4 regions of the Geodermatophilus sp. URMC 61 genome follow, and region 2 is predicted to be linked to each of the others. Evidence: riboswitches for the same ligand, from Rfam matches in the RefSeq annotation. Region 2 holds a riboswitch; each other region holds the start of a gene.

Region 1 (5,759 bases), 290 kb from region 2:
CGAAGAGCTCCCACAGCGCCCCGACGGCGATGCCCAGGGCCGCGGTCACCACGGCGATGCCCACGTAGTGCCGGAGGTGCGTCTCGTCGCGGGGGTCCGGGACGACGTCCAACCGGGCCAGGCCGATGTAGACCACCGGGGCCGTGAGCATCGGCAGCGTGAAGTGCACCAGGTCGTCGAAGCGGACGAACTGGTCGTACAGGCCCAGCGTCTCGCCGAACCCCTGCAGCGCCATGCCCAGGGTCAGCGACAGGTCGTAGAGCCGGGGCAGGTTCACCGCCCGTGCGACGAGGGTGATGCTGCCCAGTGCGGCCAGCAGCGCAGCCGACCCCCACTGCCCGTCCGCCGCGTACACCACGGCCCCGGCGAGGATGACCAGCCGGAGGACGTCGATGCCGTCCCTGATCCACGGGGTCCAGTCCCCCAGCAGCAGCGTGCGCCTGTCCACGTCACCGACCTAACCGGACCGAGCGGGGGAGTCGCACAGCGACCGCCGGGGACGGTGCCCGGCTCGCCGCTGACGACGCTGCGTCACCGGGCTCCGTCGTCACCCACGCGACCGGGGGACGACGGTGTCTCCGGCGCGCGCACCGGAACGTCCCGGTGCTGCACTGTCCCCGGCCGGTGCAGCACCGCCGGGGGGCACCGCGGGACAGGAGGACGCCGTGACCGATCGCGAGCTCGGGCCGACCGCCGCGCGCAGCAGTCGGACGACCCTCTGCACGAGCCACGCTCCCGGCCACGCCGTCCAGCCCACCCGCGTGCTGCTCTGCGACAGCAGTCCTGACGATGTCTGGACGCCGGTCGTCGTCATGGGCGCCGTGGGCGACGAGCTCACCGTCGCCTGCGGCGCGGAGCTCCGCCGCTACCGCAACCACGAGACCGGCCGGCTGCTGGACCTGGCCGACACCACCGGGCCCGACGCGCTGCTCAACGAGCGGTACGGCCTGCTCTTCCTGCGCACCTGGCCGCAGGACGCCGCATCGGTGTTCTCGCTGCAGCCGGCCGACCAGCCGCCGCACCCCTGCGGCTGACCGCCGTCGAGATCGCCGATCTCGCCCGTCCACAGCGTCGTGGCCGTGCGCGGTCGGCGATCTCGACGTGGGAACGGGTCAGGCGACCCGGCGGGCGCCCGCGTAGCTCGGCATGGAGTCGAGGTTCATGACCTGGACCGGCTTGCTGGAGTTGAGCGCGTGCACGATCTGGCCGTTGCCGACGTACATCGCCACGTGCGAGACCGGGCTGTAGAAGAACACCAGGTCGCCGGGCTGCAGGTTCGCCTTGGACACCGGGGTGCCGACCGTCGACTGCGCCTTGGACGTGCGCGGGAGGGAGACGCCGGCCGCCTTGTAGGAGAAGGTGGTCAGCCCCGAGCAGTCGAAGGAGTTCGGGCCGGTGGCGCCGTACACGTACCGGTCACCCACCTGGGCGAGCGCGGTGTTGACGGCGGTCTGGGCGGCGCCGCTGGCCGCGGCGGCCGGGGCCGCGGCGACAGCCGGGGCCGCCGCGAGGGCCTGACCGGTCGCGCCACCGACAGCGGCCGAGGCGGGGAGGGGGGCGAGGGTGATCCCGGCGCCGGCGATGGCGGCGACGGCGACACCCCGGAACGAGCGACGAGCGAAGGACGTGCGGGCAGTCGTCATCGACGACGGTTCTCCTGTTCTCCACGACCGCCTACCGGGTTAGCTGACGGGTTCGGACGGGGGAGTCGCCCGGCGCGACGAGGTCGCGCTTCACCCCAGTGCTGCGGTGGGTCCCCGGCCTGCGCACGGGTCATCGACCAGTGCACGGTTCGGCGGCGCCCGGCGGGTGTCGCAAGGTCAGCGACGTGGGCCCTCCGGACGGCGACCGAGGCTAGGTGGGTCCTTCGGCCCTGTACAAAGCACGGACCGGGGTGCCACAGGGTGTTCGGCGCGGACCGCGACACGCCGAGCTGACCACCACGGACGCCGCTGACGGGCCGTCGGCCCGCGCGGCAAACGTGCTGGTCAGAACGTTATGAAAAAGTTTCACTTTCAACGGAGCGCCTGTGCACAGCGTGCAGACCCATGCGCGGACAGCTCTGGCGTCGTCGTGGTTGGGGTGGGTCCTCGCCGGGCACGACCAGAGCCAACCGACCCAAGGAGGAACACCATGGCCGGCATGCTGAGGAAGGTCCTGGCCTCGGGGATCGCGGCGAAGGTCATCCAGGAGGCCCGCAAGCCGCAGAACCAGGCCAAGATCAAGGAGTTCATCGCCAAGATGGGCGAGCAGAACAAGAAGCAGGGCGGCGGCCGGGGCTACGGCCGCGGTCCGGTGCGCTGAGCGCCCGCCGCTGACCCGACGGCGACCCCCCGCTCGCTCCGGGTGGGGGGTCGCCGCCATGCTCGGGGACCGTGCTGCGCATCGCCGTCCTCGACGACTTCCAGTCCGTGTCCGGCAAGTTCGCCGACTGGTCGCGCCTCCCCGAGCAGGCCGAGGTCGTCGCCTTCGCCGACCACCTCGACGACGAGGACGCCGTCGCCGAGCGGCTGGCCGGGTTCGACGTCGTCGTCGCCATGCGCGAGCGCACCCCGTTCCCGCGCGGCCTCCTCGAGCGGCTCCCGCGGCTGCGGCTGCTGGTCACCACCGGCTCCCGCAACGCCGCCATCGACGTCGCCGCGGCGGCCGAGCGCGGCGTGACCGTCTGCGGCACCGGCGCCCACCCCACCGGCCCGGTCGAGCTGACCTGGGCGCTGATCCTCGCCGTGGCCCGGCACGTCCCCGAGGAGGACGCCGGGGTGCGGGCCGGCGGCTGGCAGCGGACCGTCGGCACCGACCTCGCCGGCGCCCGGCTCGGCGTCGTCGGCCTCGGCCGGCTCGGCACCCGCGTCGCCCGCATCGGCCAGGCCTTCGGCATGGAGGTCGTCGCCTGGAGCCAGAACCTCTCCGACGAGCGCGCCGCCGAGGCCGGCGTGCGACGCGTCGACCGGGACGAGCTGTTCGCCACCGCCGACGTCGTCACCGTCCACCTGGTGCTCTCCGAGCGCACCCGCGGTCTGGTCGGCCGCGACGAGCTCGCCCGGGTGAAGCGCACCGCGATCCTGGTCAACACCTCGCGCGGACCGGTCGTCGACGAGGCCGCGCTGCTCGAGGCGCTGTCCCAGGGCCGCCTCGCCGGCGCCGGCCTCGACGTCTACGACCGCGAGCCGCTGCCCGCCGCCTCGCCGCTGCGCAGCGCGCCGCGCACCGTGCTCACCCCGCACCTGGGCTACGTTACCCGCGACACCTACCGCGTCTTCTACGGCGACGCCGTGGACGACGTCGCCGCCTTCCTCCGCGGCGAGCCGGTCCGCGTCATCGCACCTGCGTGACCAGTGCCGGGCCCGGGTACGGACCCGGGCCCGACACGAGGAGGTCAGCGATGACCGAGGGCAACATGACCGGCCGTCCCCACGGTGGGGTCAACGAGCCGCAGGACGACGTCCTCCCCGGCGAGCGGCCGGAGAAGGACCTGGTCGGGCCGCCGTCCCAGCAGGAGGGGCCGCGGGCGGCGCGGGACGGCGAGATGTCGACCAGCCCCGGGGAGACCGGCAGCGGGGTCCCCGACACCGACAACCCGCTCGGCGGCCGGACCAGCAGCTGAGCCGGCGGGGCTACGGCCGCCCGGCGCGGGGGACGTCGACCTCGGTCGCGACCAGCACCGCCTCGCGCACCGGCGCCCGGTTGTGCTCGTAGAAGTCCGGCGCGCAGCACATCAGCAGCGTGCGGCCGTCGTCCCCGCCGAGCATGCAGGCGAAGACGCCGAGCCCCTCGGGCGCGGCGACCTCGTCGACGACCGCGCCGCCCTCGGCGACCCGCACCACCCGGCCGCCGACCGCGTCGGCCGCCCAGACGTGTCCCTCGGCGTCCAGCGCGCAGCCGTCGGGCGCCACCGCCAGCTGGCCCAGCACCTCCTCGGTGGTGCGGCCGGTGACCTCCGGCCCGAGCGGCGCCCACACGCGCCGGTCGGTCAGCGCGCCGTCGGCGCCGAGGTCGAAGGCGGTGTACCGGTTGCCGAGGGTCTCCCCGACGACGAGCGTGCCGCCGTCCGGGGTGATCACCATGCCGTTGGGGAACTGCAGCCCGTCCGCGGCGACCGACACCGTGCCGTCGGGGTCGACGCGCTTCAGTGACGCCGTCCGCGCGTCCCCGCCACCCATCAGGTCGAAGCCGAAGTCGCCGACGAACACCTGCCCGCCCTCGGTGACCACGAGGTCGTTGAGGTGCCCGCCGCAGTGCTCGGTCAGGTCGGCGTGGGTGGACAGGGTCCCGTCGGCGTACCGCAGCACGCGGTGGTCCTTCATCGACACGACCACCAGCGACCCGTCGGGCAGCCAGCCCAACCCCGAGGGCTGGCCCTCCACCTCGACGACGACGGTCTCCGCGCCGTCCGGCGTCACCCGGCTGACCGTGTGCCGGTAGAAGTCCGACACCCACCAGGTGCCCTCGTGCCAACGCGGGCCCTCGAAGAACCCGCCACCCTCCAGGACCGTCCTGAGCTGCTGCTCCGCCATGGCCCGGGACAGTAGGTGACGCCGGTCACGCACCGGCGCGGAGGTCTGGACGACGCCGTCGCGGGAGCCGGGAACCGCTCGGGTCGGCCTGCCGCGCGGGTGTCGTCGGCCTGCTGGCCGGACCGGGCGGTCCGGCGTGCCGTTTCCGCAGCTGACCGGCCGGGCAGGCCCTCGCGGACCCGCACCCGACAGTGAGGACGACCACCATGCAGGTCGGCTACAAGCTCGCGACCGAGGCCTTCGGACCGGAGGACCTCGTCCGCCAGACGGTCCGCGCCGAACAGGCGGGCTTCGACTTCGTCGAGATGAGCGACCACTTCCACCCGTGGCTCGACGTCCAGGGCCACAGCTCGTTCACCTGGTCGGTGCTCGGGTCGATGGCGGCGAGGACCGAACGGATCGGCCTGGCCACCGGCGTGACGTGCCCGATGATCCGCTACCACCCGGCCGTGATCGCCCAGGCCGCGGCGACGGTGCAGATCCTCTCCGGCAACCGCTTCACCCTCGGCATCGGCTCCGGCGAGCGGCTCAACGAGCACGTCGTGGGCGCGGGCTGGCCGCCGGTGCGGAAGCGGCACGAGATGCTCCGCGAGGCGCTGGAGATCATCCGGTTGCTGTGGCAGGGCGGCTACCGCTCCTACGACGGGCGGTACCTCCAACTGGAGGACGCCCGCCTCTTCGACCTGCCCGACCAGCTGCCCGTGATCGCGGTGGCCTCCGGTGGGCACAACGCCTCGGTTCTCGCCGCCGAGCTCGGCGACGGGCTGTTCGCCACCGAGCCGCGCAGCGACCTGGTCGAGGCCTACACCGGCGCCGGCGGGAACGGGCCGCGGTACGCCGAGGTGCCGATGGCGTGGGCGCCCGACGAGGACTCCGCCGTCCAGGCCGCCCTGGAGACCAGCCGCTGGGCGCTCACCGGGTGGAAGGTGATGAGCGAGCTGCCGAACCCGGTCAACTTCGACGCGGCCAGCGCCACGGTGAAGCCCGAGGACATCCGGCAGCAGTTCTCCATCGGCCCCGACCTCGACGCGCACGTCCAGAAGGTGCAGCCCTACGTCGACGCCGGTTTCGACCACGTGGTGCTGCAGAACACCGGCCCCGACCCCGACGGCTTCCTGGAGGTCTGCGAGCGTGAGCTCATCGACCGGGTGCGTGCACTGACCCCGTCGTCCTGAGCGCCCGGGCGGACGTCCCCCCGCGGGGAACGTCGGCCCAGGCGCTCAGGCGGCGTCGACGGGGGAGCGG
Region 2 (5,759 bases):
TGGAGAAGATCCTCGAGCCCGGGGAGGACCTGCCGGAGTCGTGGCGGACCGCCGGGACGACGGGCTACGACGCCCTCGCCGAGGTCGACGACGTGCTGGTCGACCCGGCCGGCGAGGCGGTGCTCAGCGCGCTGGACACCGAGCTCACCGGCGCCCCGGTCGACTACGCGCAGCTGGTGCACGACTGCAAGCGCGAGGTGACCGACGGGATCCTCGGCTCGGAGGTGGCCCGGCTGGTGCGGGTGATCGGCGAGCTGCCCGGCATCGACCGGGAGCAGCAGACCGAGGCGCTGGCCGAGCTGCTGGCCAGCTTCCCGGTCTACCGCACCTACCTCCCCGACGGCCGCGAGCACCTCGACGCCACCGTGGCCGCGGTGCGGGAGCGCCGTCCCGACCTCTCCGCCGCGCTGGACGCGCTGCACCCGGTGCTCTCCCAGGCCGGGACCGAGGCGGCGACCCGCTTCGAGCAGACCAGCGGTCCGGTCATGGCCAAGGGGGTCGAGGACAGCGCCTACTACCGGTGGGCGCGGTTCGTGATGCTCAACGAGGTCGGCGGGGACCCGGCGCGGTTCGGCAGCACGGTGCAGGAGTTCCACGAGGCGCAGCAGCGCCGACTGGAGCGCAAGCCCCAGTCGATGACCACGCTGTCGACCCACGACACCAAGCGCAGCGAGGACACCCGAGCCCGGCTGGCCGTGCTCGCCGAGCTCGGGGCCGAGTGGGCCGACCTGGTCCGCGGGCTGCTGACCCGGCACCCGCTGCCCGACCGCCCGCTGGCGCACCTGGTGTGGCAGAACCTGGTCGGCGCCTGGCCGCTGTCGCGCGAGCGGGCGCACGGCTACGCGGAGAAGGCGGCCCGCGAGGCGGGGACGTCGACGACGTGGACCGACGTCGACGAGGAGTTCGAGACCGCTCTGCACGAGATGGTCGACGCGGCCTTCGACGACGAGCGGACCAGCTCCGAGATCGAGCGGTTCGTCGCCCGCATCGCGCCGTTCGGCCGGTCCAACTCGCTGGCGCAGAAGCTGCTGCAGCTGACGATGCCCGGCGTCCCGGACGTCTACCAGGGCACCGAGCTGTGGGACCTCTCGCTGGTCGACCCGGACAACCGCCGTCCGGTCGACCACGACCTGCGGCGGAGGCTGCTGGCCCGGCTGGACGCCGGCGAGGTCCCCACGGTCGACGAGACCGGCGCGGCCAAGCTGCTCGTCGTCTCCCGCGTGCTGCGCGCCCGCCGGGAGCACCCGGAGTGGTTCACCGGGTACGAGCCGGTGACGGCGACCGGGGTCGCCTCCGACCACGTGGTCGCCTTCGACCGGGGCGGTGTGGTGCCCGTGGCGACCCGGCTGCCCGTGGGCCTGTCGATCACCGGGTGGGGCGACACCGCGCTGCAGCTGCCGACCGGGGCCTGGCGGGACCTGCTCACCGGCGGGCGGTTCGTCTCCGACGCCGACGGGCTGCCGGTGGCCGGGCTGCTCGACCGGCTCCCGGTCGCGCTCCTGGTCCGCGACTGAAGCGGTAGCAGGACCCCTGCCCCCACCATCTCGCAGGCTCGCCCCAGGTCCCGTCCCGAGGCTCGCCGCGAGCTCGTGAGCGGTGAGGAGGACGGGGTCCTCGTGCCTGCAGGGGTCCAGGGCCGGGGCGCGGGGCCGAGGTGAGACGGACCTCACGTCCCCGCGTGGGCACGTGCCCACGCGGGGACGTGACCAGGTGATCCGCCCGGTCCCGGCGCCGACGGCCGGCCGTGTCACCCGAGTTGCCCGTGGGGCACGGGGTGTGCCGCCGTGACCTGACCGTTACCTTGTCCGGGCACCCCCATCCGGAACCGGGTGCCGGAGCCGATCCGCCGAACCCCGTCCGTCGGCCGCCGTACCTCCTGCACAGCCAGGACGGGGGTGGGGGACCCATCTCGGTGCCCGGCCGGTCCGGCCGGGCACCTCGGGGTGAAGCCGTGTGCGCACGGCCGGGGCACCGATCGCTCCGAACCCGACAGCTCACCTCGCAGGCGGCGGATCGGGAGTCCCCCATGCGTTCGTCCTCTCCTGCCCGCACGTCCGCACGCGCCCTGCGCCGTGGTGCCGTGGTGCTCGGCGGTGCCGCCGCCGTCTCCCTCGGCGTCCTGGCCGCCCCGGCCTCGGCGGCCGCCCCCAACAACTGGGACGCCGTCGCCCAGTGCGAGTCCGGCGGCAACTGGGCCATCAACACCGGCAACGGCTACTACGGCGGCCTGCAGTTCAGCGCGAGCACCTGGGCCGCGTTCGGTGGCCACCAGTACGCGTCCAACGCCCACCTGGCCACCAAGGCGCAGCAGATCGCCGTCGCCGAGCGCACGCTCGACGCCCAGGGCCCGGGCGCCTGGCCGACCTGCGGCAAGGGTCTCAACCCCTCCGCTCCCGAGGCCGGCGCGGCTCCCATCGCCGCTGCCCCGGTGGCCGCGCCGGCCCCGGCAGCGGCCGGCGGGGGTACCTACACCGTCCAGGCCGGTGACACGCTGGGCACGATCGCCCAGCAGCAGGGCGTCGCCGGTGGCTGGCAGGCGCTGTACGCCGCCAACGACGACCAGCTCAGCGACCCGAACCGGATCTCGGCCGGTCAGGTGCTGCAGCTGCCGTGAGGCGGACCGGCGGCCGGGGAGGCACTCCCCCGGCCGCCGGGAGCCCGGGCCCCTCGGCTCCGTCCCGGGTCCCGCCGGCCCCCTGCCGGCACGAGGACCCCGTCCTCCTCACCGCTCACGAGCTCGCGGCGAGCCTCCGGACGGGGCCTGACCCGAGCCTGCGAGCGGTGGGGGTCGGGGGTCCTTCCACGAGGGGTGGGGAGGACGGGGTCCTCGAGGAGTGGCGCGCGGCACGCGGGAAAGACGTGGTTGGCGGCCGTCCGCGCGGGCATGACCCCTCGGACCACCCACGACTCCCCTGGAGGCCCCTGCATGTCCGCTGCCGTCGAGTTCGCCGTCTGGGCGCCGGTCCCGGAACGGGTCCGGCTGCAGGTCGACGGGTCGGTGCACGACATGCGCCGGGAGGACGGCGGCTGGTGGCGGGCCGAGGTCGAGGCCGGCCCGGAGGCCGACTACGGCTTCCTGCTGGGCGACGACGACACCCCCCGCCCGGATCCGCGCTCGCGCCGCCAGCCCGAGGGTGTGCACGGGCCGTCCCGCCGCTACGACCCGTCCTCGTACGCGTGGGGCGACCGCGCCTGGACCGGCCGCCCGCTGGCCGGTGGCGTGGTCTACGAGATGCACGTCGGCACGTTCACCCCCGAGGGCACGCTGGACGCCGCCACCGGCAAGCTCGACCACCTGGTCGACCTCGGCGTCGACTTCGTCGAGCTGCTGCCGGTCAACGGCTTCGACGGCACGCACAACTGGGGCTACGACGGCGTCCTCTGGTACACGGTGCAGGAGAGCTACGGCGGTCCCGCGGCCTACCAGCGCTTCGTCGACGCCTGCCACCAGCGCGGCCTCGGCGTCATCCAGGACGTCGTCTACAACCACCTCGGCCCGTCCGGGAACTACCTGCCGCTGTTCATGCCGATCTTCAGCGAGGGCGGCGCCAACACCTGGGGGAGCTCGGTCAACCTCTCCGGCCCGGACTCCGACGAGGTGCGCCGCTACATCCTGGACAACGCGCTGATGTGGCTGCGGGACATGCACGTCGACGGGCTGCGGCTGGACGCCGTCCACGCGCTGGTCGACGAGCGGGCCACCCACGTGCTCGAGGAGATGGCGCAGGAGGTCGACCGGCTCTCGGTGGCGCTCGGCCGGCCGCTGACGCTCATCGCCGAGAGCGACCTCAACGACCCGCGGATGGTGACCCCGCGGGTGGCCAACGGCACGGGCATCTCCGCGCAGTGGAGCGACGACTTCCACCACGCGCTGCACTCGGTGCTGACCGGTGAGGGCCAGGGCTACTACGGGGACTTCGCCGCCGCCGGGCTCGCCGGGCTGGCCAAGACGCTGACCGGCGCGTACTTCCACGACGGTGCCTGGTCGAGCTTCCGCCGCCGGCACCACGGCCGGCCGGTCGACACCGCGCTGCTGCCCGGCTGGAAGTTCCTCGGCTACCTGCAGGACCACGACCAGATCGGCAACCGCGCCGTCGGCGACCGCGTCTCGGCGTCCCTCTCCCCCGGCCTGCTCGCCGTCGGCGCGACGCTGGTGCTCACCAGCCCGTTCACCCCGATGCTCTTCATGGGCGAGGAGTGGGGCGCCTCGACGCCGTGGCAGTTCTTCACCAGCCACACGGACCCGGAGATCGGCCGGGCGACGGCCGAGGGCCGCAAGGGCGAGTTCGCCGAGCACGGCTGGGACGCCGACGAGGTGCCCGACCCGCAGGACCCGGAGACCTTCACCCGCTCGAAGCTGGACTGGGACGAGCCCGAGCGCGAGCCGCACCGCACGCTGCTCGCCGTGCACCGGACGCTGCTGGCGCTGCGGCACGAGCACCCCGACCTGGTCGACCCCGACCTGTCGCGGGTCGAGGTGGGCTGGGACGACGAGGACCGCTGGCTGGTCGTGCACCGCGGCGCGCTGCGGGTGGTGGCCAACCTGTCCGGGGACGCGCGGGAGGTGGACCTCGACCGGGCGGCCACCGGCGTCCTCCTCGCCACCGGCGACGAGCCGGCCCTCGCCGGGACCACGGTGACGCTGCCGGCGGAGAGCGCGGCCGTGCTCACCACGGCCTGACCGTGCGCCGGCTGCTGCCCGGGGCCGGCGGAGAGGACACCGCGGACCTGGACGACGACGCCCTGGTCAGGGCCTACCGGCTGCCGGGCGGACGGTCGCTGCGGGTGGACTTCGTCGCCTCCCTCGACGGGTCGGTGGCCGTGCAGGGCCGCAGCGGCGGCCTGGGCTCACCCGGCGACAAGCGGGTGTTCCGCACGCTGCGGGCGCACGCCGACGTCGTCTTGGTCGGGCACGGGACGGCGGCCGCCGAGGGCTACCGCCCGGTGGACGCCGACCCCGCTGTCGGCAGGCTGCGGACGGCGATCGGCCGGCCGGCGTCGGCGCCGATCGCGGTCGTCTCCCGGCGGGCCTCGCTGGCCCCCGGCGACCGGCTGGCCGTCCCGTCGACGCTGCTGGTCACCTGCGCGGCGGCCGACGCCGGCCGGCGGGCGGCCCTGGCCGACGCCGGCGTGACCGTGCTCGTCTGCGGGGAGGACGACGTCGACCTCCCCACCGCGCTGGACGCGCTCGCCGAGCGGGGGCTGGAGCAGGTGCTGTGCGAGGGCGGGCCCGCGCTGCTGTCGGCGGCGCTGGAGGCGCGGGTGGTCGACGAGCTGGACCTGTCGATCGCGCCGGCCCTGGTCGGCAGCCCGGACCGGCTGCTGGCCGGCGCGCTGACTGAGGTCGTCCGCCCGCGGCTGGTGCAGGTGCTGGAGGAGGACGGCGTGCTGTTCACCCGGTACGCGGTCGACCGGTAGCGCGCCGGGCGACCGCCGCAGCCCAGGCCACGTAGCCCAGGTTGACGGCGACCCGCGCCGCGACACCGACCGGCCGGTCGAACGCCCGCTGCGCGGTGCGCCGGTGGCGCAGCGGTTCCAGGTGCGCCGGCAGGTGGGCGGTGATCAGCGCGGCGGTCGCCCGCGCGCCGGCCCGACGGGTCGCCGGCACCGCCACGAGGACGCCGGTGGCGACGTCGGCCAGCCCGCTGACCGCCACCACCGCCGACCGCGCCGGCAGCCACGACGGCACCAGGCCCCGGTGGTAGCCGGGCGAGGTGACGTGGGTGACCCCGCTGACCACCATGAGCGCCGCCAGTGCC
Region 3 (5,759 bases), 170 kb from region 2:
CGCGAGCGACACCGGCGACGGCTCCCGCACCGGAACTGCGGGAGGGCGAGTCCCCCCAACAGGTCGCCGCTGCCGGGGCCGCGACGCCGTCCACGCGGGTGTACGGCAACGTCGCCGCGACCGAGGAGCAGACCGCGCGAGGAACGACCGACGTCCCGACAGACCGCAGGCGGTGATGCCGGCGCCCTTCGACTCCGCCGTCGCCGCTCGGACCACTCAGACCTGGAGGTCAGCCATGCCGGACGTCGTGTTCCCGCTCGACTCCACGAAACCGTTCACCGAGCAGAAGTACACGGGCCACAACAGGTGGCACCCCGACATCCCGGCCGAGGTCAGCGTCCGCCCTGGGCAGACCTTCCGGGTGCACTGCCGTGAGTGGTTCGACGGGGCCATCCACAACGACGACTCGGCCGACGACGTCCGCGACGCACCGCTGCCGACGGTGCACCGGCTCAGCGGGCCCATCGCGGTCGAGGGAGCTGAGCCGGGGGACCTCCTGATCGTCGACATCCTCGACCTCGGTCCCATCCCCCAGGAGGACTCCGGCCCACTGGCCGGCCAGGGCTGGGGCTACACCGGCATCTTCGCCAGGCAGAACGGCGGCGGTTTCCTCACCGACCAGTTCCCCGACGCGTACAAGGTCATCTGGGACTTCTCCGGGCAGCGGGCGACGTCCCGGCACATCCCCGGAGTGTCCTTCACCGGCATCACCCACCCTGGCCTGATGGGGACGGCGCCCTCGGCGGACCTGCTGACCCGGTGGAATCGGCGGGAGCGCGCGCTGATCGCCACCGATCCCGACCGGGTGCCGCCGCTGGCACTCCCCCCGCTGCCGGACGAGGCGATCCTCGGCCGACTGGAGGGCGAGGAGTTCGACCGGGTCGCCGCGGAGGCCGCCCGCACCGCGCCACCGCGCGAGAACGGCGGCAACCAGGACATCAAGAACTTCACGAGAGGGACCCGGGTCTTCTACCCGGTCTTCGTGCCGGACGCGAAGCTGTCGATGGGTGACCTGCACTTCTCCCAGGGCGACGGGGAGATCACCTTCTGCGGCGCCATCGAGATGGGCGGCTTTATCGACCTCCACGTCGACCTCATCAAGGGCGGCATGGCGACCTACGGCGTAGGCGAGAACGCCATCTTCATGCCGGGCAACGTCGACCCGCGGTACGAGCGGTGGCTGGCCTTCTCCGGCACCTCGGTGACCCTGGACGACGAGCAGCGCTACCTGGACTCGCACCTGTCGTATCAGCGCGCCTGCCTGCACGCCATCGACTACCTGACCACGTTCGGCTACACGCCCGAGCAGGCCTACATGATCCTCGGGGCCGCGCCGATCGAGGGCCGGCTGTCCGGGGTGGTCGACATCCCCAACTCCTGCTCCACCGTCTACATCCCGACGGCGATCTTCGACTTCGACGTCACTCCCTCGGCGTCGGGGCCGACCCGGATCGACCCCGGGATGGGCGTTCCCCATTCCACCTACTGACGGACCGCGGTGCCGGGGCGCCTCGTGGTGCCCCGGCACCGGGGTGGTCCTCCGGAAGTCGGCCCGACCATCCCCGCACCAACCGGCGCACGGGCGCGCCCGTCGCCGCGCTCCCCTTTCCGCACCGCACCCGAGGAGTTCCCGTGCCCGAGGTCATCTTCGAGATCAACCGCGACCTGAGCGTGCCGATGGCACAGCAGGCGGTACCCGGACACAACCGCTGGCACCCGGACATCCCGCCGGCCAACACGGTCCGCTTGGGCGCCACCTACCGGATCGAGTGCAAGGACTGGACGGACGACCAGGTCCGCAACAGCGACGACGCCGAAGACATCCGCACCATGAACCTCGACCCCTGTCACGTCCTCAGCGGCCCCTTCGCGATCGAGGGGCTGGAGCCGGGAGACATGCTGGTGGTCGACATCGTCGACATCGGGCCGTTCGACGTCCAGCCATGGGGCTACACCGGTATCTTCGCCAAGGAGAACGGGGGCGGCTTCCTCACCGACTACTCCCCGGGAGCGTCCAAGGCGATCTGGGACCTCGACGGCATCTGGACCACCAGCCGGCACGTCCCGGGTGTGCGCTTCATCGGCAACTCCCACCCCGGGTTGTTCGGCTGCGCTCCCTCCGCCGAGCTGCTCGCCGAGTGGAACCGCCGCGAGCAGGCCCTCATCGACCTGAATCCCGACCGGGTGACCGGGGACATCCCCGCACACGGCGGCGAGACACCCGGCGCGCCTCAGGTGCCGGCGCTGGCCCTCCCGCCGCAGCCGAAGGACGCGCTCCTCGGCCGGCTGAGCGGCTCGGACCTCGAACGGGCCGCCGCCGAGGCCTGCCGCACGATCCCGCCCCGGGAGCACGGGGGGAACGTGGACATCAAGGACCTGGGCGTCGGGAGTCGGGTCTACATGCCGGTCTTCGTACCCGGTGGGCTGTTCTCCATCGGAGACCTCCACTTTGCGCAGGGCGACGGGGAGATCACCTTCTGCGGCGCCATCGAGATGCCCGGCTTCATCGACCTGCACTTCGACGTCATCAAGGGCGGGATGGAGCGGTACAAGACAGACATGCCGTTCTTCAAGCCCGGCCGGGTCGGCCCGAACTACTCGGAGTACCTGACCTTCGAGGGCATCAGCGTGGAGGACGGCCGGAACTACTACATGAACGCCACGGTCGCCTACCGCCGAGCCTGCCTCAACGCCATCAACTACCTGATGCCGGCGATGGACTGGACCTTCGAGCAGGCGTACCTGTTCCTCGGGGCGGCGCCCATCGACGGCCGGATCGGCGGCGTGGTGGACATCCCCAACAGCGCGGTCTCGCTCAGCATCCCGTTGTCGATCTTCGACCGGAGTCTCCTGCCGGAGGGTGCCGGCGGAGGTCGCGAGCTGGTCGCGGACTGACCGATCCCGGTCCGGGGCGGCGGCCCCGCCCCGGACCCTCAGCACCGGCAGGAGACGCCCCCGTGCCCCTCTACGAGTTCCGCTGTCCGCAGTGCGGCCCGTTCGACCTGCGACGGGACATGCAGGACGTCGCTGACGCCGCCGTCTGTCCCTCCTGCGACCAACCGGCCCGGCGGGTCTACGCCGTCTCAGGCGGCAGGCCATGGAGAGGGCCGCTGCGCGACGCCGGGAAGGCCGACCGCGCGCGCGTCGAGCGGGCGCGCAGCGGTGAACCGGTGGTCACCGGCCCTCCGGCCGGGCGCCGGTTCCCCCGACGGAGCGGGCACCACCACTGAGAACGACCGAGGGACCGCCCGTGCGGACGGCCCCTCGGTCGTAGCGTCGGACGGGCGCGGCGCGCCCCGGCAGGCCGTCGGCCCCGTCCCGGGTCCCGCCCTGAGCCTGCGAGGGGTGGGGAGGACGGGGTCCTCTCTCAGTACCAGCCGGTGGACTGCGAGTGCGCCCAGGCGCCGCACGGGCTGCCGTAGCGGCTGTCGATGTAGATGAGGCCGGCGTCGATCTGGCGGTAGCCGTCCGACGTCTTGGCGATGCCGGTGCTGGCCCAGGTCGAGTTCAGGAACTGCGGGATGCCGTAGGCGGTGCTGCTGGGGTTCTGCGCGTCGGGGTTCCAGCCGCTCTCCTTGCCCCACAGGTTCTCCAGGCAGCTGAACTGCTGGGCGCTGCCGACCTTGCTCATCGCGTAGTCCTTGAAGGAGCCCCGCGGCGCGGCGGACGACGCGGCGGGGGCCGCAGCCGATGCGGCGGCCTTCTCGGCGGCCTCGCGCTCCGCGGCCTCACGGGCGGCGGCCTCGGCCGCGGCCTTCTCGGCGGCCTCGCGGGCGGCCTGCTCGGCGGCGGCCTTCTCGGCGGCCTGGCGGTCCAGCTCGGCCTGCTCCGCGGCGGCCTGCGCCTGCGCGGCCTGTACCTCGGCGGCCTGGCGCTCGCTGCGGGAGGCGGCGAGGTCCTGCAGCGGGGCCAGCTCGGTGGCGGCCGGGGCGGCGAGCGGCTGCTGGGCCGACTCCTCGGTGATGCCGAGCTGCTCGGCCACGCTCATCGAGGCCGGGACCGTCTCGGTCTCGGCCTCGGCGGCCGGCTGGGCCCCGATGACGGTGCTGACGACGACCGCGCCGGCGGCGGCGGTGGCCAGCAGGATCGCCGGACGGCGGCCGCGGGCGGGCAGCCGCAGGCGACGGCGGGTGGTCCGGTCGGTGGGGGCGTCGGTGGCCGGGACGGCCGGGAACTGCTTGGTGTCCATCAGGTGGGGGGCTCCGTGGCGAGAGGGCGCGCGGGCTCGGTCCTCCGTGCAGAGGACAGCCCGGGGCGGCGCGGTCTACGGGGGCGTCGGCGGATCGCGGAGTGCCGGCGGGCGCGGTCGAGTGCCGGGTCAGCAGGCCGGGGAGGAGGCGCGAGGTGCGCGCGGCCGGGTGAGCCGGCGAGCCGCGAGGGCCCGTGGGCGGGGCATGCGACGAGCTCCGTTCTTCCGTGAGCCGCCTACCGAGTTAGCTGACGGGTTCGGGCGGGAAGCAGCCCTACCGGCCCGCGTCTCGTGCTCGCGGGCGGGATTCACCCCAGTACTGCGGTGGGTCCCCGGCTCGCGTCCGCTGGCGGCGGACACGACTCGGCGGCGTCCGACCAGGCTCCCCGAACGGGGACGAGACGACCGACCGGACGTGAGCCACCGTAGGGGCCGTTACCGTCCCGTGACAATCGCGTCGATCACATCGGGAACGTGAGTCACGTCGCAGTCCGGTGCCCGCCTCCCTCCGAGGGAGGCGGGCGAGGGGAATACCGACCGACCGGATGCGTTGCACCGGCCGGTAGTTGCACTCTCAACCAATGGAGACCGACATGCAGTTCGGCGTCTTCTCGGTCAGCGACATCACGACCGATCCCACCACCGGCCGCACGCCCACCGAGGCCGAGCGGATCCAGGCGATCGTCACCATCGCGAAGAAGGCCGAAGAGGTCGGGCTCGACGTCTTCGCCCTGGGCGAGCACCACAACCCGCCGTTCTTCTCCTCCTCGCCGACCACCACGCTGGCCTACATCGCCGCGCAGACGTCGCGGCTGCAGCTGTCCACGGCGACCACGCTGATCACGACCAACGACCCGGTGAAGATCGCCGAGGACTACGCGATGCTGCAGCACCTGGCCGGCGGCCGGGTCGACCTGATGATGGGCCGCGGCAACACCGGCCCGGTCTACCCGTGGTTCGGGCAGGACATCCGCAACGGCCTGCCGCTCGCGGTGGAGAACTACGCGCTGCTGCGCCGGCTGTGGGACACCGACGTCGTCGACTGGTCCGGGCAGTTCCGCACGCCGCTGCAGGGCTTCACCTCGACCCCGCGGCCGCTGGACGGGGTGGCGCCGTTCGTGTGGCACGGCTCGATCCGCTCCCCGCAGATCGCCGAGCAGGCCGCCTACTACGGCGACGGCTTCTTCTCCAACCACATCTTCTGGCCGGCCGAGCACACCGCCCGGATGGTGGAGTTCTACCGCCGCCGCTTCGAGCACCACGGCCACGGCGCCGCCGACCAGGCGATCGTCGGCCTGGGCGGGCAGGTGTTCATGCGGAAGAACAGCCAGGACGCGATCGCCGAGTTCCGGCCGTACTTCGACAACGCGCCGGTCTACGGCCACGGCCCGTCGCTGGAGGACTTCTCCCGCGAGACGCCGCTGACCGTCGGCTCCCCGCAGCAGGTCATCGAGCGGACCCTGGGCTTCCGTGAGTACGTCGGGGACTACCAGCGGCAGCTGTTCCTCATCGACCACGCCGGCCTGCCGCTGAAGACCGTGCTCGAGCAGCTGGACGTGCTCGGCGAGGA
Region 4 (5,759 bases), 1.6 Mb from region 2:
TGGGCCGGCAGCGGGAGGAGCAGCGGGCGTCCGGCCGGCAGGCGGCGGCCGACTGGCGCAGGCACCTCGACCAGCTGGCCGCGGCCGGCATCGTCCCGCCGCCGGCCGCGGCGCTGCGCGACCCGGCGGCAGGCCTGCCCGACGGGCTGGCGCCGGTGCCGGCGTCCGACGGCGGCGCGCAGGCGGGGGCGGCCGCGTTGCCCGGCGCGTCGGATCCGCTGGTCGTCCCGTCCGCCGAGGCGGTCGGCGCGGTCAGCGCCGCGGTGGACGCTCTGGAGCTGCCCTACGTCCCGGGGGCGGCGGGGCCGGACGCGTGGGCCTGCGGATCGCTGGTGCACGCCGTCTACGCCTCGGTGGGGATCGACCTCCCCGATGACCAGGCGGGGCTCTTCTCGGTGACCACGCCGGTCGACCCGGCCGACGTCCTCCCGGGGGACCTGGTGTTCCTCGGCGCCGGCCGCTCCGGTCTGGGCAACGTGGGCATCGCGCTCGACCGGCGGACCGTGCTGGCGGCCGACGCCCGCGCCGGTGCCGTGGTGGTCGGCCGCCCGGCGGCCGACCGGGTGCTGGGTGTCGCGCGGCCGAGCCTCGGGCCGCGCACGGCCGTCCGGGCGCCCGGACCGTCCGGCGGGGCGCTGCCGGTGGGGTGCGGCGCCGTGCGGTACCCGCCCGAGACGTCCGGGGGGTCGGCGTGGGGCGGCTTCCCGAACGGGTTGATCCCGCCCAGCGCGATGTGTCCGCTGGAGGTCGCCGGCCACCTGCTGCGCTGCGACGCGGCGGCGGCCCACCGGGGGATGAGCAGTGCCTTCGCCGATGCCTTCGGGACGCCGTTGTGCACCACCGACTCCTACCGGACCTACGCCGCTCAGGTGCGGCTGTACGGGGAGAAGCCGGAGCTGGCCGCGGTGCCCGGCACCAGCAACCACGGCTGGGGCCTCGCGGTCGACCTGTGCGGGGGCGTCGAGCGGTTCGGGACGGCGCAGTACGCCTGGATGGTCGCCAACGCCGGTCGCTTCGGCTTCGTCCACCCGCGGTGGGCCGACCCCGGCAACGGCCGCGAGGAACCCTGGCACTGGGAGTACGTCGGCGCCTGAGCCGGAACTGTCGGTGCCCGCTCCTAGCGTCCTGCCCGGATCGACCGGGGCCGCGGACGGCCTCCTGCGACGAGGGTCGGCGAGCAGAGGAGTGGACCGTGCACATCGACTGCGACACCTGCACCGCCCGCGGCACCGGCTGCGGCGACTGCGTCGTCACCGTCCTGCTGGGGGCGCCGCCGGGCTGGCAGAGCACCGACCCGACGGTGGTGCCGATGACCGGCCGGCGGGACGGCCAGCTGTCCGCCGAGGACGTCGTCGTGCTGCCGCCGGGGGTGGTCGTGGAGTTCGACGAGGTGGAGCGGCGCGCCGTGCGGGTGCTGGCCGACGCCGGGCTGGTGCCGCCGCTGCGGCACGAGCACGCCACGCGTCCGGCCCCGGCACGACGGGCCGCGCCGCAGCGGCGGGCCGGCGGTCAGGGGTCGCAGCGGCGCACCGGGTGAGCGGGGCGCGCCCGTCTCCGTGCGAGCCGGGTCCGACGGACGGCGTGTCGCCGACCAGCAGGAACACCGATCCCACAGTCCCCGGCACCCCCGATCGTCACTTCTTCAACAACCCCCGTACGGTGAGCCGGTCCGGCCGGGTGGTCGTCACCTGCAGACGGGTGACCTCGGCCGGTCACCGCCGAATCGCCCGAGGCGCCACACCGGCGCCGAGGGGGAACCGGGGACCCACCGCAGCACTGGGGTGAGTTCTCCCGCGCGCCGGTCCGCCGGGGCGCAGAGATAGGGCGCCTTCTTCCCAGCCCGAACCCGTCAGCTAACTCGGTAGGCGGTCGCTGAGGAAGAAACGGAGAGCCGCCGACCGTGGCGACCCCCCGCCCTGCCCAGAGGCATGCCGTCGATCAGTTCCACCCCGACCTCCCGGTCGCGTTCCGCCGCCCGACCCTGTCCCGCGGCATCGCCCGCGGACTGGTCCTGGGAGCCACCGCCACCCTCGCCCTCACACTGCTGCCGGGCACCGCCGTCGCGGAGCCGGAGGACGCCACGAGCGCCGCACAGGCCGCGCAGCTGGTCGCCCGGGCCGCGCACGAACTCGAGGTCCTGACCGAGCAGGTCAACGAGGCCCGCGAGACGCTGGCGCAGCAGCAGGACGCCGTCCGGAGCGCCGGCCAGGCAGTCGCCGCCGCCCAGACGCAGCTCGACGCGCTCGACGGCCGGATCCGCCAGGTCGCCCGCACCGCCTTCACCGCCGGCGACGGCATGCCGGAGCTGGACCTGCTGATGACCAGCGGGTCGGCCGAGGAGTTCGTCTCGCAGCTGGCCACCCTCGACGCCATCGCCGGCCACACCGACGACGTGCTCGGTGCGGTCGCCGCGTCCGCCGCCGCGGCCGAACGGGCCCGCGCCGACGCCGACGCCGCGCAGGCCGCCGCCCAGCGCACGCTCGACGACGTCACCGCCCGCCAGGCGCAGCTCGAGGCGGACACCGCCGACTACCAGGCGCAGTACGACGCGCTGTCGGCACCGCAGCAGCAGGAGGTCGTGGCCGCGCACGCCGGCCGGTCGGTCCCCGCCGCGCCGGCCGCCGCGGCCGGCGGCGCCGCGCAGATCGCCGTCGACACCGCCCTGGCGCAGGTGGGGGACCCGTACGTGTGGGGCGCCGGCGGGCCGAATGCCTTCGACTGCTCGGGGCTGACCCAGTACGCCTACGCCGCGGCCGGCATCAGCCTGCCGCACTCGTCGCGGATGCAGGCGGCGATGGGTTCCGCGGTCTCCCGGTCCGAGCTGCAGCCGGGCGACCTGATCTTCTACCACAGCCCCGTCAGCCACGTGGCGATGTACATCGGCAACGGCCAGATGGTGCACGCCTCGACCTCGGGTCAGCCGGTGAAGGTCGTGAGCGTCGACTCGATGGGCGGCATCACCGGGATGCGCCGGGTCGCCTGAAGGACCCCGTCCTCCTCACCGCTCGCAGGCTCGTGGCGAGCCTCGGGACGGGGCCGGGGACGGGGCCGCGGCGAGCTTCTGGACGGGGCCGGCCCGGGGCGGGGCCAGGATCGAGCCGCTGCCCGTGTCCCGGTCGGGAGTCCCTCCGGGCACCCGTGACCGGCCCACCGCCGCCGAGTGCCGTCCCCGACCGCCGCGGACCCGACCATAGGATCGGCGCGTGAGCGGGGCGGGCGGGACGAGCGCCCGCCGGGTCGCGCTCCTGGTCGCCGGTGTCCTCGGCGCCGCGCTCGTCGTCGTCCTCGTGACGGTCCCGCCGTGGACGCTGCTGCCCGAGCCACCGGGTGGGCGTACTCCCGTCGACCCCTCGTCGGTCCTGCCGCCGGACCTCCTCGCCCGGGCCGAGGCCTTCGCCAGGGCGCTGCGCCCGGCCTCGCTGACCTCCCTGCTCCTCGGCCTGGTCGTCTCCGCCGTCCTGGGGCTGACCCCGCTGGGGGCACGGCTGGTGCGGGCCGTGGCGCGACCGCTCGGCGGCGGGCGGGTCGCCCAGGTGCTGCTCGGCACGGCGGCCGTGGTGGTCCTCGGCCGGCTGGCCACGCTGCCGGTGTCGGCGTACGCGGAGGTGGTCCGCCACCGGTACGGCATCTCGACCCGCAGTTGGGGGTTGTGGCTGCGCGACGTCGCGGTCTCGACCGCCATCAGCGCCGTCCTCACCGCCCTCGCGCTGGCCGCCTTCCTCTGGCTGGTCCGGCGCGCGCCGCGCACGTGGTGGGCGTGGGCCGCGGCGGTGGCGGCCGGCTTCGTCGTCGTCGGGTCGTTCCTCTACCCGGTGGTCATCGAGCCGGCGTTCAACCGCTTCGAGTCACTGCCCCCGAGTGCGCTGCGCAGCGAGCTGCTCGACCTGGCGGAGGAGAACGGCACCCCGGTGCAGGACGTGCTCGTCTCCGATGCCTCCCGGCGGACCACGGCGCTCAACGCCTACGTCTCCGGCTTCGGGTCGACCCGCCGCATCGTCCTCTACGACACGACCCTCGAGCAGCTGTCCGACGCCGAGGTCGAGTCGATCGTCGCGCACGAGCTCGGCCACGTCGTCCACGGCGACGTGCTCACCGGCACCCTGGTCGGGGCGCTGGGGGCGGCGGCCGCGGTGGCGCTGTCGGGCTGGCTGCTGTCGTGGACGCCGCTGCTGCGCCGCGCGGGCGCGCAGTCGCCCGCCGACCCGGCCGTCGTCCCCCTGGTCCTGCTGCTGCTGTCGGTGGGCGGGCTGCTGAGCACCCCGGTGCAGAACCTGGTGTCGCGGCAGGTCGAGGCGCGCGCCGACCTGCGCGCGCTCGACCTCACCGGGGACGCCGGGGCGTTCACCGCGATGCAGCGCGAGCTCGCCGCCACCAACCTCAACGACCCCGACCCGCCCGCGGCCTGGCAGTGGTTCTTCGGTTCGCACCCGACCGGCGCGCAGCGGATCGCCTTCGCCGAGGACTGGCAGCGGCTGGAGGACGCCGGGTGAGGACGCTGGTCGTCACCAACGACTTCCCTCCGCGCCAGGGGGGCATCCAGACCTTCGTCGCCGCACTGTTGGCCCGCCGCCCACCGGAGTCCCTGGTCGTGCTCGCCTCCCGCTCACCCGGGTGGGAGGCCCACGACGCCGCGCTGCCCTACGAGGTGGTCCGCCACCCGACCGGGATGCTGCTGCCCACGCCCGCCGTGGCCCGCGCGGCGGCCGAGCTGGCCCGCCGGCACGGCTGCGACACCGCCTTCTTCGGCGCCGCGGCCCCGCTGGGGCTGCTCGCCCCGGCGCTGCGGGAGGCCGGGGTGCGCCACCTGGTCGGCGCCACGCACGGCCACGAGACCGGCTGGGTGGCGCTGCCCGGCGCGCGGCAGCTGATGCGGCGGATCGCCGCCGGCCTCGACCTGCTGACCTACATCAGCGACTACACGCGCGACCGGCTGGCACCGGCGCTGTGCGGGGTCACCCGGATGGCGCAGCTCTCGCCGGGGGTGGACGTCGACCGCTTCGCCCCGGACGCCGACGGGGCGGCGGTGCGGGCGCGGTACGGGCTGGGCGGCGCGCCGGTCGTCACCTGCGTCTCACGGCTGGTGCCGCGCAAGGGTCAGGACGTGCTGGTCGCGGCGTGGCCGCGGGTGCTGGCGCGGCACCCCGACGCGCGGCTGCTGCTCGTCGGCGGCGGCCCGCTGGAGGACCGCCTGTGCCGCGAGGTCGCCGCCCGCGGGCTGGAGCGTTCCGTCGTCCTCACCGGGCCGGTGCCGTCGGAGCGGCTGCCCGAGCACTACGCAGTCGGCGACGTGTTCGCCATGCCCTGCCGCACCCGCCGCGGCGGGCTGGACGTCGAGGGGCTGGGCATGGTCTACCTCGAGGCGGCCGCCTGCGGCCGGCCCGTGGTGGCCGGTACCTCCGGCGGCGCGCCGGAGACGGTGCAGGAGGGCGTCACCGGCCACGTCGTGGCCGACCCCCGCTCGCCGGAGGCGGTCGCCGCCGTCCTCACCGGCCTGCTCGACGACCCGCAGCGCGCCCGCCGGATGGGCGCGGCCGGCCGGGCGTGGGTCGAGCAGCGCTGGTCGTGGACGACGATCGCCCGGACCTTCGCTGCCCTGCTCGACCCCGACGGCTGACGGCTAACGGCCCTGCTGCAGGGCCCGGCCCCGAGCCTGCGAGGGGTGGGCGGCAGCGCGGTCCCTCTGGTAGAGCTCCTCGACCTCGGCGTCGAACTCCTTGAGCACCACGGAGCGCTTGAGCTTCAGGCTCGGCGTGAGCATC

The links. A riboswitch is a leader RNA that binds a small molecule or an ion and turns the genes downstream of it on or off. The one in region 2 is predicted to bind cyclic di-AMP.
Region 1: it holds a riboswitch for cyclic di-AMP, as region 2 does, so the genes downstream of both, ACU610_RS12390 (C40 family peptidase) here and ACU610_RS10925 (transglycosylase family protein) in region 2, are expected to answer to the same signal.
Region 3: it holds a riboswitch for cyclic di-AMP, as region 2 does, so the genes downstream of both, ACU610_RS10240 (aggregation-promoting factor C-terminal-like domain-containing protein) here and ACU610_RS10925 (transglycosylase family protein) in region 2, are expected to answer to the same signal.
Region 4: it holds a riboswitch for cyclic di-AMP, as region 2 does, so the genes downstream of both, ACU610_RS03820 (NlpC/P60 family protein) here and ACU610_RS10925 (transglycosylase family protein) in region 2, are expected to answer to the same signal.

What each region holds. Positions count from the first base shown of each region.
Region 1 covers NZ_JBRFHZ010000002.1:2,675,515-2,681,273, reverse strand. The annotation lists gene ACU610_RS12400 (hypothetical protein) at 1-448, opposite strand, end outside; gene ACU610_RS12395 (hypothetical protein) at 666-1,034, shown strand; gene ACU610_RS12390 (C40 family peptidase) at 1,113-1,643, opposite strand; cyclic di-AMP (ydaO/yuaA leader) riboswitch at 1,656-1,789, opposite strand; gene ACU610_RS12385 (hypothetical protein) at 2,134-2,304, shown strand; gene ACU610_RS12380 (D-2-hydroxyacid dehydrogenase family protein) at 2,376-3,332, shown strand; gene ACU610_RS12375 (hypothetical protein) at 3,383-3,604, shown strand; gene ACU610_RS12370 (SMP-30/gluconolactonase/LRE family protein) at 3,615-4,514, opposite strand; gene ACU610_RS12365 (TIGR03557 family F420-dependent LLM class oxidoreductase) at 4,721-5,689, shown strand; gene ACU610_RS12360 (STAS domain-containing protein) at 5,735-5,759, opposite strand, start outside.
Region 2 covers NZ_JBRFHZ010000002.1:2,382,673-2,388,431, forward strand. The annotation lists gene treY (malto-oligosyltrehalose synthase) at 1-1,514, shown strand, start outside; cyclic di-AMP (ydaO/yuaA leader) riboswitch at 1,856-2,023, shown strand; gene ACU610_RS10925 (transglycosylase family protein) at 2,027-2,614, shown strand; gene treZ (malto-oligosyltrehalose trehalohydrolase) at 2,927-4,681, shown strand; gene ACU610_RS10935 (dihydrofolate reductase family protein) at 4,684-5,418, shown strand; gene ACU610_RS10940 (DoxX family protein) at 5,393-5,759, opposite strand, start outside.
Region 3 covers NZ_JBRFHZ010000002.1:2,217,459-2,223,217, forward strand. The annotation lists gene ACU610_RS10220 (AmiS/UreI family transporter) at 1-176, shown strand, start outside; gene fmdA (formamidase) at 236-1,489, shown strand; gene fmdA (formamidase) at 1,633-2,895, shown strand; gene ACU610_RS10235 (FmdB family zinc ribbon protein) at 2,958-3,230, shown strand; gene ACU610_RS10240 (aggregation-promoting factor C-terminal-like domain-containing protein) at 3,368-4,189, opposite strand; cyclic di-AMP (ydaO/yuaA leader) riboswitch at 4,408-4,568, opposite strand; gene ACU610_RS10245 (LLM class flavin-dependent oxidoreductase) at 4,771-5,759, shown strand, end outside.
Region 4 covers NZ_JBRFHZ010000002.1:805,389-811,147, forward strand. The annotation lists gene ACU610_RS03810 (D-alanyl-D-alanine carboxypeptidase family protein) at 1-1,094, shown strand, start outside; gene ACU610_RS03815 (hypothetical protein) at 1,193-1,537, shown strand; cyclic di-AMP (ydaO/yuaA leader) riboswitch at 1,735-1,884, shown strand; gene ACU610_RS03820 (NlpC/P60 family protein) at 1,901-2,983, shown strand; gene ACU610_RS03825 (M48 family metallopeptidase) at 3,204-4,490, shown strand; gene ACU610_RS03830 (glycosyltransferase family 4 protein) at 4,487-5,614, shown strand; gene ACU610_RS03835 (AMP-dependent synthetase/ligase) at 5,618-5,759, opposite strand, start outside.